2 regions of the Alkalihalophilus pseudofirmus genome follow, and region 2 is predicted to be linked to the other one. Evidence: riboswitches for the same ligand, from Rfam matches in the RefSeq annotation. Region 2 holds a riboswitch; the other holds the start of a gene.
The links. A riboswitch is a leader RNA that binds a small molecule or an ion and turns the genes downstream of it on or off. The one in region 2 is predicted to bind thiamine pyrophosphate.
Positions count from the first base shown of each region.

Region 1 (6,319 bases), 670 kb from region 2:
ATCCTAAGCCAGCATCTACAATAATCGGCACGTTAGAGTCTTCTGCTATTAAGCCAATATTGTACGGATTTAATACACCAAGCCCTGTACCAATCGGCGCACCTCCAGGCATAACGGCAGCTGCCCCAGCCTCTTCTAATTTACGGCATAAAATGGGATCATCTGATGTATAAGGAAGCACAACAAAACCCTCATTTGCCAACGTTTCTGTCGCCTTTAGTGTTTCGATAGGATCAGGAAGCAATGTTTTTTCATCTGCACTAATTTCCACTTTGATCCAGTTACTGATCCCTGATGCCTTCGCTAGTCTTGCAATGCGGATTGCTTCTTCTGCATTACTAGCTCCTGATGTGTTCGGAAGATAAGTAAATGAATCTTGATCTAGATGCTGCAGGATCGCATCCTCACTCGGAGCATCTAAATTCACACGGCGAATCGCAAATGTTAATACTTCCGCTTCTGATACTCGGATTGCTTCATTTTGAACAAATGGATTGGGATAACGCCCCGTCCCAAGAAAAAATCTTGATGATAATTCTTTACCAGCTATGACTAACTTTGATGATTTCATTGTCATCATCCTCCTCCAACAAAATGCACTAATTCAATCTTCATACCTTCTTCTACTTTCGTCTCGGCCCAACTGTCTCGGTCAATGATCTCCCCGTTAACCTCAGTTACGACCAGATGCTTTTCTAATTGATAATGCGTTACTACATCAAGCAGCGTGTCAGCTTGAATCGTTTCCTTTTCACCATTAATGATTAATTCCATCTGTCTGCCTCCTTCCTTTCTGTAAGATTACTTGAGGATTTCAATAAATTTTTCGCACGTCCCTTTAACATCATCTGCTCCGACAATCTCACTGATCATACAGACACGCGTGGCACCTGCAGCTAATACTTGATCGACATTGTGCAGCTTGATCCCGCCGATTGCTACAAACGGAATTGTGATTTCATTGGCCACTTGTTGAATGTATTGGGTTGTCACAGGATCTACTACATCTTCTTTACTTTTTGTTTCAAAAATTGGACCGACTCCAATATAGTCTGCTCCACCTGCTTCAGCCGCACGGGCTTCTTCGATTTTATGCGTAGAAATACCAATGATTTTGTCTGGACCCATCACTTTTCTCGCTTCAGCCAGGGGAAGATCGTCTTGTCCTACATGAATACCGTCTGCATCTACAGCAAGCGCTACATCTATATGGTCATTTACGATAAATGTTACATCGTGTTTCTTTGTTAATTCACGTAATGCTTGAGCTTTTTTAAGCACATCAATTTTTTTACTTTTTTTATCTCTTAATTGAATAATATCGACTCCGCCTAAAATAGCTTCTTCCATTACTTCAATTAAGTCACGTCCCTGATGAAATTCTTCTCCGGTAATCGCGTATAGTTTAAAATCTTTCATTCTATTCACCCCTATATGATTTCAGCATATAAAAAGCCGTATCCCAAAAACGCATGGGACACGGCTACATATGATTCACTCATTTGCAGTCGACTTCCCTACGCTGGTACGAACCAGATCAGGTACAAGGGTAAAAGGAAACTACCTTTTTCTCAGCCTGCTTAAGCGGGCACCCCTAGCCTTCTACAGCTTTTTATTTAGTTGATTACACCCCTATTATGACAGAGTGCATAAAAATTGCAATGATTTAACGGGAGCTTTCTTAAAATAGGGTTACCTTCTCCTTATTTTTAAGCTCCATCACTTCCTCGAGCCTATTACCAATCAGCATTTTCCCTCCATTTGGGGAGAGCTTAATTGGCAAATGATCTTCAAGCTCGGTAATGCTTACCTCAGCATTCGTTCTTGGATTGTATTTCAATAAATTGTAGCCATCTTCGTAACTGAAATAGTCTCCGCTGTACTTTGGTCGTAAATAATAAAAGTCCCCTTCATCCGAGTCGTACATATGAAAGGGAATCCACCACAAATCAGAATACGTATTTAAAATCGGCATCTCAAGTTCACTTATTTCTTCTGCACCTTCTGATTTAAATGTATACGTTGTATACAGTTCATACATGGAGTCAACTGAAACCTCGAGCTGAGTGTGATCACTATAAGACATAAAAGTAATAAGCGGCTTTTCCATTTCTTCAGCCTCACCTGTACCTAGATCATATAAAACAAGCGGTGCCTCATAATTAGGTGCTGCAGCGTCCCAATTTAAGTAGGCAATTTGAGTTTCATTTACCCATTGGAAATACGTTTGCGGGATTTCTATTGCGGTCACTGTCTGTTCATCGACATTGACATGAAACACGTCAAAATTCCAATCAGGCAAATACGTAATGAGCATCATCTCACTAGGCTTGTAAGGATTCCAATATACTGTATAACTATCCCCAAAGTGTTGAAGCTCTAGCTGTCTATTTCCTTCTGCATCAATCACATACATTGAGGATTGGTCAAATTCATCATACGTAACAATTGAAAATAACGTAAGGTCCTCGTTCCCTTCCACCTCTGTAATCCACTCTTCCGTTTCAAAGAAAGGTTCCTCAAGGCCAGAATAAAGATGATATTTTTTCAAGGTAGATAATTGGTCTTTCTCCTCAACATATAAAATTGTATCTTCATCAAACCACTCACTAATCATTGCTATACCGTTTGATTCTTGGATGGGTTTTATCGTATCACTCTGAAAATAAGAGGAGGACGCAGCGGGCTTTGGTGTTAAATTAACAGTGGATTCGGGCAGGGGCTGACTTTCACGGGAACAACCAGCCAAAAGAACTACAAACAACAAAATAATAATCAAACGCCGCATATTCCCCCTCCTTTCTTTCTAGTATTTTCACATTATCGCATGGGATTGATGGAACAACAATAATCTTAGAGCATTATTTTGTGATTTATGTAGGAATTTTTTTCATTTTCTATCCAATTAAATTCTAACCTCTACTTAATTAGACGTTTATTCAAGTAAAAAGTTTCACAAAACGCATTAACGAAATAAAAAAAACACATTACCACCTAAAAAGGGATAATGTGTTTTTTAGATTTAGCCGTAAATAAACCTTGCTCCTGCAATTCCTGGATTCGTCATTTCTTTAGGATCGAGAATTTCATTTAGTTCTTCTTCTGTTAAAATGCCTCTTTCCAGACAAATTTCACGAACAGGACGATCCGTTTGAATGGCTTCTTTTGCAATACGTGTCGCCACTTCATATCCTACATGCGGATTAATCGCTGTAATAATCCCTACACTGCGCTCAACCATCTCACGACAATGCTCAATGTTTGCTGTAATTCCTTCAATCGCATATTCACGGAATACTTTCATTCCATTTTGTAAAATCGACAGCGATTGTAGAAGGTTGAATACAAGCACCGGCTCCATGACATTTAGCTCAAGCTGACCTGCTTCTGAAGCAAGGCTGATCGTTTGATCGTTTCCTATCACTTGGAATGACACCTGGTTCATTACTTCACACATCACCGGATTCACTTTTCCTGGCATAATAGATGAACCTGGCTGTCTTGGCGGCAAATTAATTTCATTCAAGCCTGTCCGCGGTCCAGAGCTCATTAGGCGAAGGTCATTTGCAATCTTTGATAAGTTAATCGCCATAATTTTCATCGCACTTGATAATTCTGTATACGCATCGGTGTTCTGAGTCGCATCAACTAAATCTTCTGCAGTTTCAAATGGGTGATCTGTAATATCAGCTAAATACTTAGAAACTTTATCAATATATTCAACTTTTGCATTAAGTCCCGTTCCTACAGCAGTTGCTCCTAAATTAATTTCATACAGGTGCTCGACTGAGCGAGTTAAGCGGCCTAGGTCTCTTGTAAGAACTCGTCTATAAGCACCAAATTCCTGTCCTAAGCGAATAGGCACCGCGTCTTGCAGATGAGTTCGTCCCATTTTTAAGACGTCATCAAATTCTTTCTCTTTTTCATGCATCGCTTCGATTAACTCATTTAATGAATCCGTAAGCCCTTTAGCTAAGTTTAAGCTTGCAATGTGAATAGCCGTTGGGAAAGCATCATTTGTCGATTGCGCCATATTCACATGTGTGTTTGGACTTACTTTCATATACTCGCCTTTTTCCCCGCCTAAAATTTCAATCGCACGATTAGCAATGACTTCGTTTGCATTCATATTGAATGAAGTACCGGCACCGCCTTGAATCGAATCGACGATAAATTGATCATTTAATTTCCCTTCAATGACATCTTCAGCTGCAGTAATGATTGCATCGGCAATATTTGTTTGCAGCACTCCAACATCACGATTGGCCATAGCTGCAGCTTTTTTCACATAACCAAAAGCGCGAATTAATTCAGGGTGCGGAGGATATCCTGTGATAGGAAAGTTCTCACGTGCCCTCATCGTTTGAATACCGTAATAAGCATCCTTTGGCACTTCTTTTTCACCTAATAAATCGCGTTCCGTTCGATAGTCAGTCATTGTTGTTATTCGTCCTCTCTGTCCGTTCATATCTTTTTATTTTTTTATAATCTTCCTGTAGTCTTATTAGTCTTAGCATGACCAACAAAACGGTGGTCATGTATATGAGTTGTCCTATTTTATAGTATGTAGCAGCTCTTAATAATGTGTCTGATTCAGCTTTTGTTTAGCCAGCCAAGCACCGCCGATTACACCTGCATCATTACCTAAAGTCGCAATTTTAAACTCGGCACTGCTCGCCACACGTTCTAATGCATACTGATTAAAATAGGTTCTTAGTGGCTCAAGTAATGCATCGCCAGCTTTTGATACTCCGCCGCCAATGACAATTTTCTCTGGATTTAGTGCATTTGAAAGGTTCGCGATTGCTACGCCAAGATAAGAAGCCGTTTCATCCAATACTCGTTCTGCTAAATGATCGCCTTTAGCAAGTGCTTCAAATACATCTTTTGAAGTTAAAGAACCTAATGTATCAAACTGTTCCTTTAATAAACTAGGTTCATTTGATACGGCAACTGCCTCAGTAGCAAGCCGGGCAATACCTGTTGCAGAAGCAATCGTTTCTAAGCAGCCTGTTTTCCCGCAATTACACGGAGCACCGCCCTTTGTAACAGATGTAATATGGCCGATCTCTCCAGCCATCCCGCTAGCACCGTGAAGGATTTGTCCATTAGCGATAATACCGCCACCAACACCTGTCCCAAGCGTAACGCAAAGAAGATTTTTGGCACCATCACCAGCACCGCGCCACATCTCTCCTAATGCTGCGATATTTGCATCATTATCAACTGTCACAGGAAGGCCTGTTTCCACTTCAAGCCGGTCTTTAAGAGGGAAGTCTTTCCACCCAATGTTAACAGCTTGATAGATAAATCCTGTTTCCATTTCAATAAAGCCAGGAGCCCCCATGCCGATCGCTGCTAAATGTTCTTTTTCTTGGTTTAGCTCGTTCAATTTATGATCAATGGATTTTGCAATATCCATCGTGATATGAATTCCGCCATCCTCGGTATTTGTTGGAATTTCCCATTTTGATACAATTTCACCGTATGAAGTAATGAACGCCATCTTAATTGTTGTCCCGCCTAGGTCAACACCTACATACCATTTTTTCGTCGTTGTACTCAATCGTTATACTCCACCTTTACTATTCTGTTTTTTCATGCTTAAGTTTTTTCACGTCTAATAAGCAGCAATGCCTTTTGAAATTTTTCTGCTTCAATCATTTTCATTTCATACAGTTCACGAACTTCTTCTTCCATCAACTCTAAGTCAACAGCCCGCTCTCCCGTATAAATAAAAATTCCATATTTTTTAAGCAGCTGCATCACGTCAAATAATGTGTTCATGACGCTCACCTCGGACTCATTATAACAGCTTTATGATGGTTACGAAAAGAAGCCAAATGAGCGGTAAGTAAACAATGTACGAATAACGCCATAACAACGCTTGAATTTGCTGCTGAATAAACAATCCGAGACATATGGCACAAAAAAATAAGATTGCCGCACTTACTGTAAAAAAAGTTCTAAGTTCTACAATTCCCCATTCAAAACCCATCACAAAAAACAACGAAGATAATAAGATAAGCACAATCGGTCTTCCGTGCCCAAAAAAACCAAATGTAGGATGAAAATTTGTGACAGAGGCAATAATGAAAAGGAAAGTTAGGATAACTATAATGATCTCAATAAAGCCAAAAGCAAACCAGCTTGTGACAAACATTCCGCTTAGCATGCCTAAATAAGTTAATACGCCAAAGACAAAACTAAATAAAATAACGTGCATTAACTGTGGCGGCTGTTTAGGTGTACTTAAAAGACCGCCTAGCGTGAACCCTAAAGCAAAGACAAAAAATAACATCATTATTCCAAACCACAT
Region 1 is NZ_CP117835.1:1,196,826-1,203,144, reverse strand. It holds gene PQ478_RS06195 (thiazole synthase) at 1-571, opposite strand, end outside; gene thiS (sulfur carrier protein ThiS) at 577-774, opposite strand; gene thiE (thiamine phosphate synthase) at 802-1,419, opposite strand; TPP riboswitch at 1,498-1,606, opposite strand; gene PQ478_RS06180 (YqgU-like beta propeller domain-containing protein) at 1,682-2,788, opposite strand; gene aspA (aspartate ammonia-lyase) at 3,023-4,438, opposite strand; gene PQ478_RS06170 (ROK family glucokinase) at 4,577-5,506, opposite strand; gene PQ478_RS06165 (YqgQ family protein) at 5,605-5,787, opposite strand; gene PQ478_RS06160 (hypothetical protein) at 5,807-6,319, opposite strand.
Region 1: it holds a riboswitch for thiamine pyrophosphate, as region 2 does, so the genes downstream of both, thiE (thiamine phosphate synthase) here and thiT (energy-coupled thiamine transporter ThiT) in region 2, are expected to answer to the same signal.

Region 2 (6,319 bases):
AAGTTTACAAAGCAAGAACGAGAAGCAGGAAAAACAAACTATATTTTAGGCGCATCGTTTATTACAGAAGGGGCGATCCCATTTGCAGCATCAGACCCTGCACGTGTCATCCCAGCTGTTATTACAGGATCGGCTGTAGCAGGTGCTTTGACGGCATTGTTTGGCATCGGTTTAAGAGCACCACACGGCGGAATATTTGTTATTCCGTTAGTGGAAGGCGGGTTCTTGTTATATGGATTAGCGATTTTAATAGGGGCTGTAGTTACGGCTGTTATGTTAGGAGTATTGAAAAAACGGGTTGCATAATGGGCTGCATACAATCAATAATCGAAAGTAGACCAAGGTGATGAGCGCCTTGGTCTATTTTAATTGATATCAGTTGATGAGTTGACTGACATTTCTATATACTTTGTATGAATAATATTGAAATGAGGTCTGATGATGATAGATGACACATGCTTTCTAGAGGCCACGATTGAAGAACTTCAAAGGATGATGGACCTGCAAGAAGTAACAGCAGTTGAACTTACCCGATATTATTTGGCTCGAATCGCAGCTTATGATCAAAAACTTTCTTCCGTCTTAGAGGTTAATCCTGATGCGCTGCATATTGCAGCGGCACTTGATGCAGAAAGAACGCGAACCGGCAAAAGGAGTATGCTGCATGGGATTCCTATCTTACTGAAAGATAATATTGACACGAAAGATAAACTGCATACGAGTGCAGGAGCGCTTGTATTAGAACATTCCTATGCAAAAAAGGACGCTTTTCTTGTTAAGAGATTACGTGAAGCAGGAGCCGTTATTTTAGGGAAAACGAACATGTCAGAGTGGGCCTATTTTATGTCGAGCGAAAATATGCCAAGTGGATATAGTTCAAGAGGGGGGCAGACTGAAAATCCTTATGGAATAGGGAGATTTGATGTAGGCGGCTCAAGTTCAGGATCTGGTTCAGCAATTGCTGCAAACTTTGCGGTTGCAGCAGTAGGAACGGAGACTTCGGGTTCAATTTTAAGTCCCTCTAGTCAAAATAGTATTGTAGGAATTAAACCGACAGTAGGCTTAATTTCAAGATCAGGCATTATCCCGCTTTCACACACGCAAGATACGGCAGGCCCTATGGCAAGAACTGTGAGAGACGCTGTTTATTTATTATGCGGTATGATGGGTAAAGACGATGAGGACCTCATTACATCAGTATGCCCTTTTCAACCAAATCAGCTGTTAAAGGCGTTGAATAACAGCAGTTTACATGAGAAGCGTATAGGTGTTATCCGTGAACATGTGATGGACCTTTTGGGAGAAGAGAAGAGGGAGGTATATGAGACAGCAATAAAACAACTATCCCGCGGTGGGGCAAATGTAATTGAAGATGTGAACATACCTTCTAGTACAAGAAAGTGGTCTTATAACGTTTTAACCTATGAATTTAAAGCAAATGTAAATAAGTATCTCTCAGAGCTTGATTCATCTATGTCTGTCCGTACACTTACTGATATTATCGAGTGGAATGAGAATCATCACGAGAAAGCGTTAAAGTACGGACAGTCATTACTTATTGAGGCAGATAAGACTTCTGGCAAGCTAACAGAAAAAGACTACCTAAAAGCACTGAATGAGGATGCATATTTTTCAGCAACAGAAGGAATAGATGCGGTTTTAAGAGAACATCAACTAGATGTCATCGTGTTTCCAAATAATTTAGGGGCAGCCATCCCTGCTAAAGCCGGCTATCCTTCAATAACTGTACCAGCGGGTTACACAGAGTCAGGTGAACCAGTTGGGATAACATTTACCGCTAAAGCGTGGCAAGAGCCATTATTAATTGAGATCGCAGAAGCATTTGAGAAGCTGACGAAGGCAAGAAAACCGCCATTACTATAATCTGTGTATCGCTAAATGTTACTGTTTATGCTAGACTAAACACTAGATTGCAAAAATAATTTAATAGTTCCACTAGGGGTGTCAGTTTGTCTGACTGAGAGAGGGGAGCCTCAACTCTTATAACCTGATCTAGCTTGTACTAGCGTAGGGAAGTGGTGGCACATTCTATTTAACATTGAATAACTATGTGTACATGACATCCCCTCCGTGGAAACGAAAGGGGATTTTTTTATGAATCGTGAACGTTTAACGATTATGATTGAAATAGCTGTTATGGCAGGACTTGCACTTGTCTTAAGCTTTGTTAAATTTGGCGCGCTATGGGCGATGGGCGGTTCGATCTCTCTTGTGATGGTTCCTATCTTTCTTCTAGCCTTCCGCCGAGGATTAAAAGTTGGACTGTTAACAGGCCTCCTCGTTGGTTTACTAGGGCTCGTAACAGGACCGACAATTGTCCATCCTGTTCAGTTGGTGCTCGACTATCCGCTTGCTTTTATGGTGTTAGGATTTGCGGGGCTATTTGCTTCAAGGCAGGCAGTTCCTAAATTAAGCTATATAGTTCTTGGTTTAGTGTTAGCTACTGTATTGCGTTTCTTAAGTCATTTTGCTTCCGGGGTCATTTGGTTTGGCCAATATGCACCGGATGGAATGAACCCAAGTGTCTATTCTTTTCTATATAACCTTTCGTACCTGCTTCCGGAAATGCTCATTACCTTGGCCATCATTTTATTTTTGGCAAGGTCTTACTCACAATTTTTTAAAGCAGGTAAAACAAGTACAGGGTTATCATCTTAATAATTATCAGACCTCCCGAATTTTGGGAGGTCTTTTTTGTGGTTAAGAAAGGGTTTTCCAGCCAGCATTTAGGGAATAAGTAGTATAGAAGCAGATTTTGGGAGGGGATAATGTGAAGCGAACTGAAACACAAGCCTTAATTGAAACGGTGATGAGTGACTTAGCTGAGCGCAGCAGTTTTTTAGGCATTGAAGATGATGAAAAGAGAAGATTCGTTTGTGGATCGGCAAAAGAAATCCTAAAAACAACGGATAAAGTAATTAAAAGCTACATACGAGTATCTACTGAGAAAGATGGTATTGTGCGGATTCCGGCATACCGGGTGCAGCACAATAATATTAGCGGCTTCTATAAAGGCGGTATTCGTTTTAGTGAATTTGTCAATGAAGCAGAAGTTGAAAATCTAGCTATACTTATGACCTTGAAAAATGCCTTGCACAGACTTCCGTACGGCGGGGCAAAAGGCGGAGTTCATGTAGACCCGCGCAAATTCACAGATAAAGAATTAAACTTAATTAGTAAAAAATATGTCCAGCGTTTTTCTCGTGATATTGGCCCAAATCATGATATCCCGGCACCAGACTTGGGCACAAATGAGAAAATTGTTGATTGGATGGTAGGAGAATTCAAGACAATCCACCCAGGTGAACCGTATTTAGGATCATTCACAGGGAAAAGCGTAGAGAATGGCGGAGCACGTGGAAGACGGGAAGCGACGGGAAGAGGGACCTTTTTAAGTTATTCTTGGCTTCTAGATCAATGGTCAGGCACTCACGCAAACGGAACAGATATTAATCGTCATAAACAATGGGATACTTTAAAAACATTGAGACAGCAGGCAGAAGATGGAAAGGCCATTCGTGTCGCTGTCCAAGGCTTTGGTAACGTGGGAGGAGTGGCAGCTCTTGAAGCTTACCAATATATGAAATATAATCATCAAGTAGTTGCGGTATCTGATCGTTTTACTACTCTCTATCATGAAGATGGTCTTGATGTGAAAAAGCTGATCGAGTATACAAAGAACGGACGCGACCTTCCGTCCAATCGAGAGCAGCTTCTAGAAGCAGGGGTTACCGCTCAAGTAAAGCCTGTTGAGGACGTGTTAACCATTGACACAGATGTATTAATTCTTGCTGCGATTGAAGATCAAATTCATCAAGATAATATGGAAGAGGTTAAAGCGAAAGTGCTGATAGAAGGAGCGAATGCACCGATTTCACTAGAAGCAGATGATTACTTCGAACGTGAAGGCACGGTTGTTATTCCAGATATTTTGGCCAATGCAGGCGGTGTTATTGTGTCTTACTTAGAATGGAAACAAAGCCGGGTGACAGAGTTATTTACCGAAGAAGAAATCATTGAAAATATGTCCAAACAAATGATAGAAACCTTAAAAAATGTCTATGATACGTATTTTTCATCAGTCGGTCAAACGATGAGGACGACCTGCTTTACGTTGTCACTAGAAAGATTGACAAGTCTTTTATACCGTCACGGTAAATTGTTTTAAAGGTAATAAAAAGGCTGACTCTTATCACAGAGTCAGCCTTTTAAAATTATTCTACTGTAAATACATCGCCATACGAATAATCAGTTTTACCTGCTTTCGTTGAGAAGGCAACAAGACGATATTTCCCTGGAGCTAATGCTTCACCATTAATCGTTAAATCATAAGTAAAATCATAATATCCAGCACCAATATTTGTATCGACGAATGCACTGCCTACTGGAGATTGTAACGTTTCAGTAAATACCCAGAATTCTATTTCCTCAGCGCCGCCTGGTACATAAGCTGAACCAACTAGATCACCAGTTCCAGGGTTAGTGTTGTAAGCAAGTGAAGTGATACGAGGATAGTCTGGTTCTTTTACGAAAAGAATAGTCGGCACCTCATATGAATTAGAACCGTCGCTTACCACAATTGTTCCCGGATAGTAACCAGGGTCAAGCTTACTCACATCTACTTGAACATTAAAGTTTACTTTTTGTGAGCGATTAGGCTGTACGCGTAAATTGTTACTTGTGTTTACTTTGATTGCTTCTGAACCTTTTTCAAATTGAACATCAAATGAATAGGCTTTACGCTCATTTGATAAATTGTTGATTGTGAAATGTTGACGCTCTGTTTGCTTTCCTTTTGTTTTATCAAATACACCAAATGAGTGGCTTCCAGGAGTGATAAGTGTCTTTGTTTCAATTGCATCAAGTACACGGATGCTTCCTGCCCCTTGTGTATTATGAGGGTAGAGTTTTCCGTTCGCATCATATAAGTTTTCTGCTGTATTCATTAAACTTGCTTTAACAGCATCTACTCCCCAGTTAGGGTTCGCTTCAAGAATAAGTGCTGCTGCACCTGCCACGTGAGGAGCTGCCATACTTGTACCTTGAAGTGCTGCATAACCATGCGGGTTATCTGCTTGGTGAGTAGGAACTGTACTTGTAATATTGACACCAGGTGCTGATACGTCAGGCTTAATCATCCATGTATCCATAACAGGACCGCGAGATGAGAAGTCAGCAACTGTTTCTCCAACCATCTTATCAAATTCGATTGAGAAACTTACTGTATTAAAGCCGTCTTTAACGCCTTCACGCATTGCTACGCCATCAGCGTTTGATAACATAATTGTTGGAACGGCCATACCAGGAACTTCTGGCATTGCGCCATCTACGTTATTGAAAATAATTGCTCCAACAGCTCCTGCTGCTTTCGCATTTTCAGCTTTTTCTACAAATGGATATTCACCGCGTACGATTAAAGCAATTTTGCCATCAACGTCTAAATTATTAAAATCAGATGCAGCACCAAGTCCAGCATAAACAAATTCAAACTCTTCTCCGTCTAATGCTAATAACTCTTCAACCGTTGAGAAGCCCATCACTTTTGCACTATCAAACTCTTGATCAGAGCCAGTTGAAATGTCTGCACTGTATACTTCGTAAGGCAAGCGAGTTGCGCCTACAGAGATTGCTTCACGAGAAGTACCAGGAGAACCTACAGTCCAGTTGTTAGGACCGCTGTTTCCGTTTGATGTAACAGCAACAACACCTTCAGCCATTGCCCAGTCAAGTGCGATACTTGTTGCCCAATCAGGGTTATTTAAAGAATTTCCTAATGATAGATTCATAACATCTGCACCGTCTTGAACGGCACGCTCGATACCTGCTACAACATTTTCAGTTGTTCCGCTTCCGCCTGGTCCAAGAACGCGGTATCCAAGAAGTGTAGCATCTGGTGCGACACCTTTAATTAGACCGTTAGCAGCAACTGTTCCAGCAACGTGCGTTCCGTGGTTTGTTTGACGGCCGCGCGGGTCACCTGGAGGTGTTTCTTGTGGGTCATCATTGTTATCAACAAAGTCCCATCCTTTGTAATCGCCGAATGCATGTGCAAGATCAGGGTGAGTATAATCGACACCTGTATCAATTACAGCAACCGTTACGCCTTCACCAGTAAAACCTGCATCCCATGCATCGTTTGAACCGATATGTGGAGCACTGTCAAGCATTGCCGGACTGTATGCATCCTCTTCAATCATAAATCCTTCATCAATCGTTGTCGTTTTGTATTCAACATCAGGATAGATTGCTTTAACTCCTGGGATTGTAAGAAGGTTTGGAATTTCGTTTCCTTTTAACT
Region 2 is NZ_CP117835.1:530,991-537,309, forward strand. It holds gene PQ478_RS02710 (PTS fructose transporter subunit IIABC) at 1-306, shown strand, start outside; gene PQ478_RS02715 (amidase family protein) at 442-1,884, shown strand; TPP riboswitch at 1,949-2,052, shown strand; gene thiT (energy-coupled thiamine transporter ThiT) at 2,116-2,679, shown strand; gene PQ478_RS02725 (Glu/Leu/Phe/Val family dehydrogenase) at 2,792-4,189, shown strand; gene PQ478_RS02730 (S8 family serine peptidase) at 4,236-6,319, opposite strand, start outside.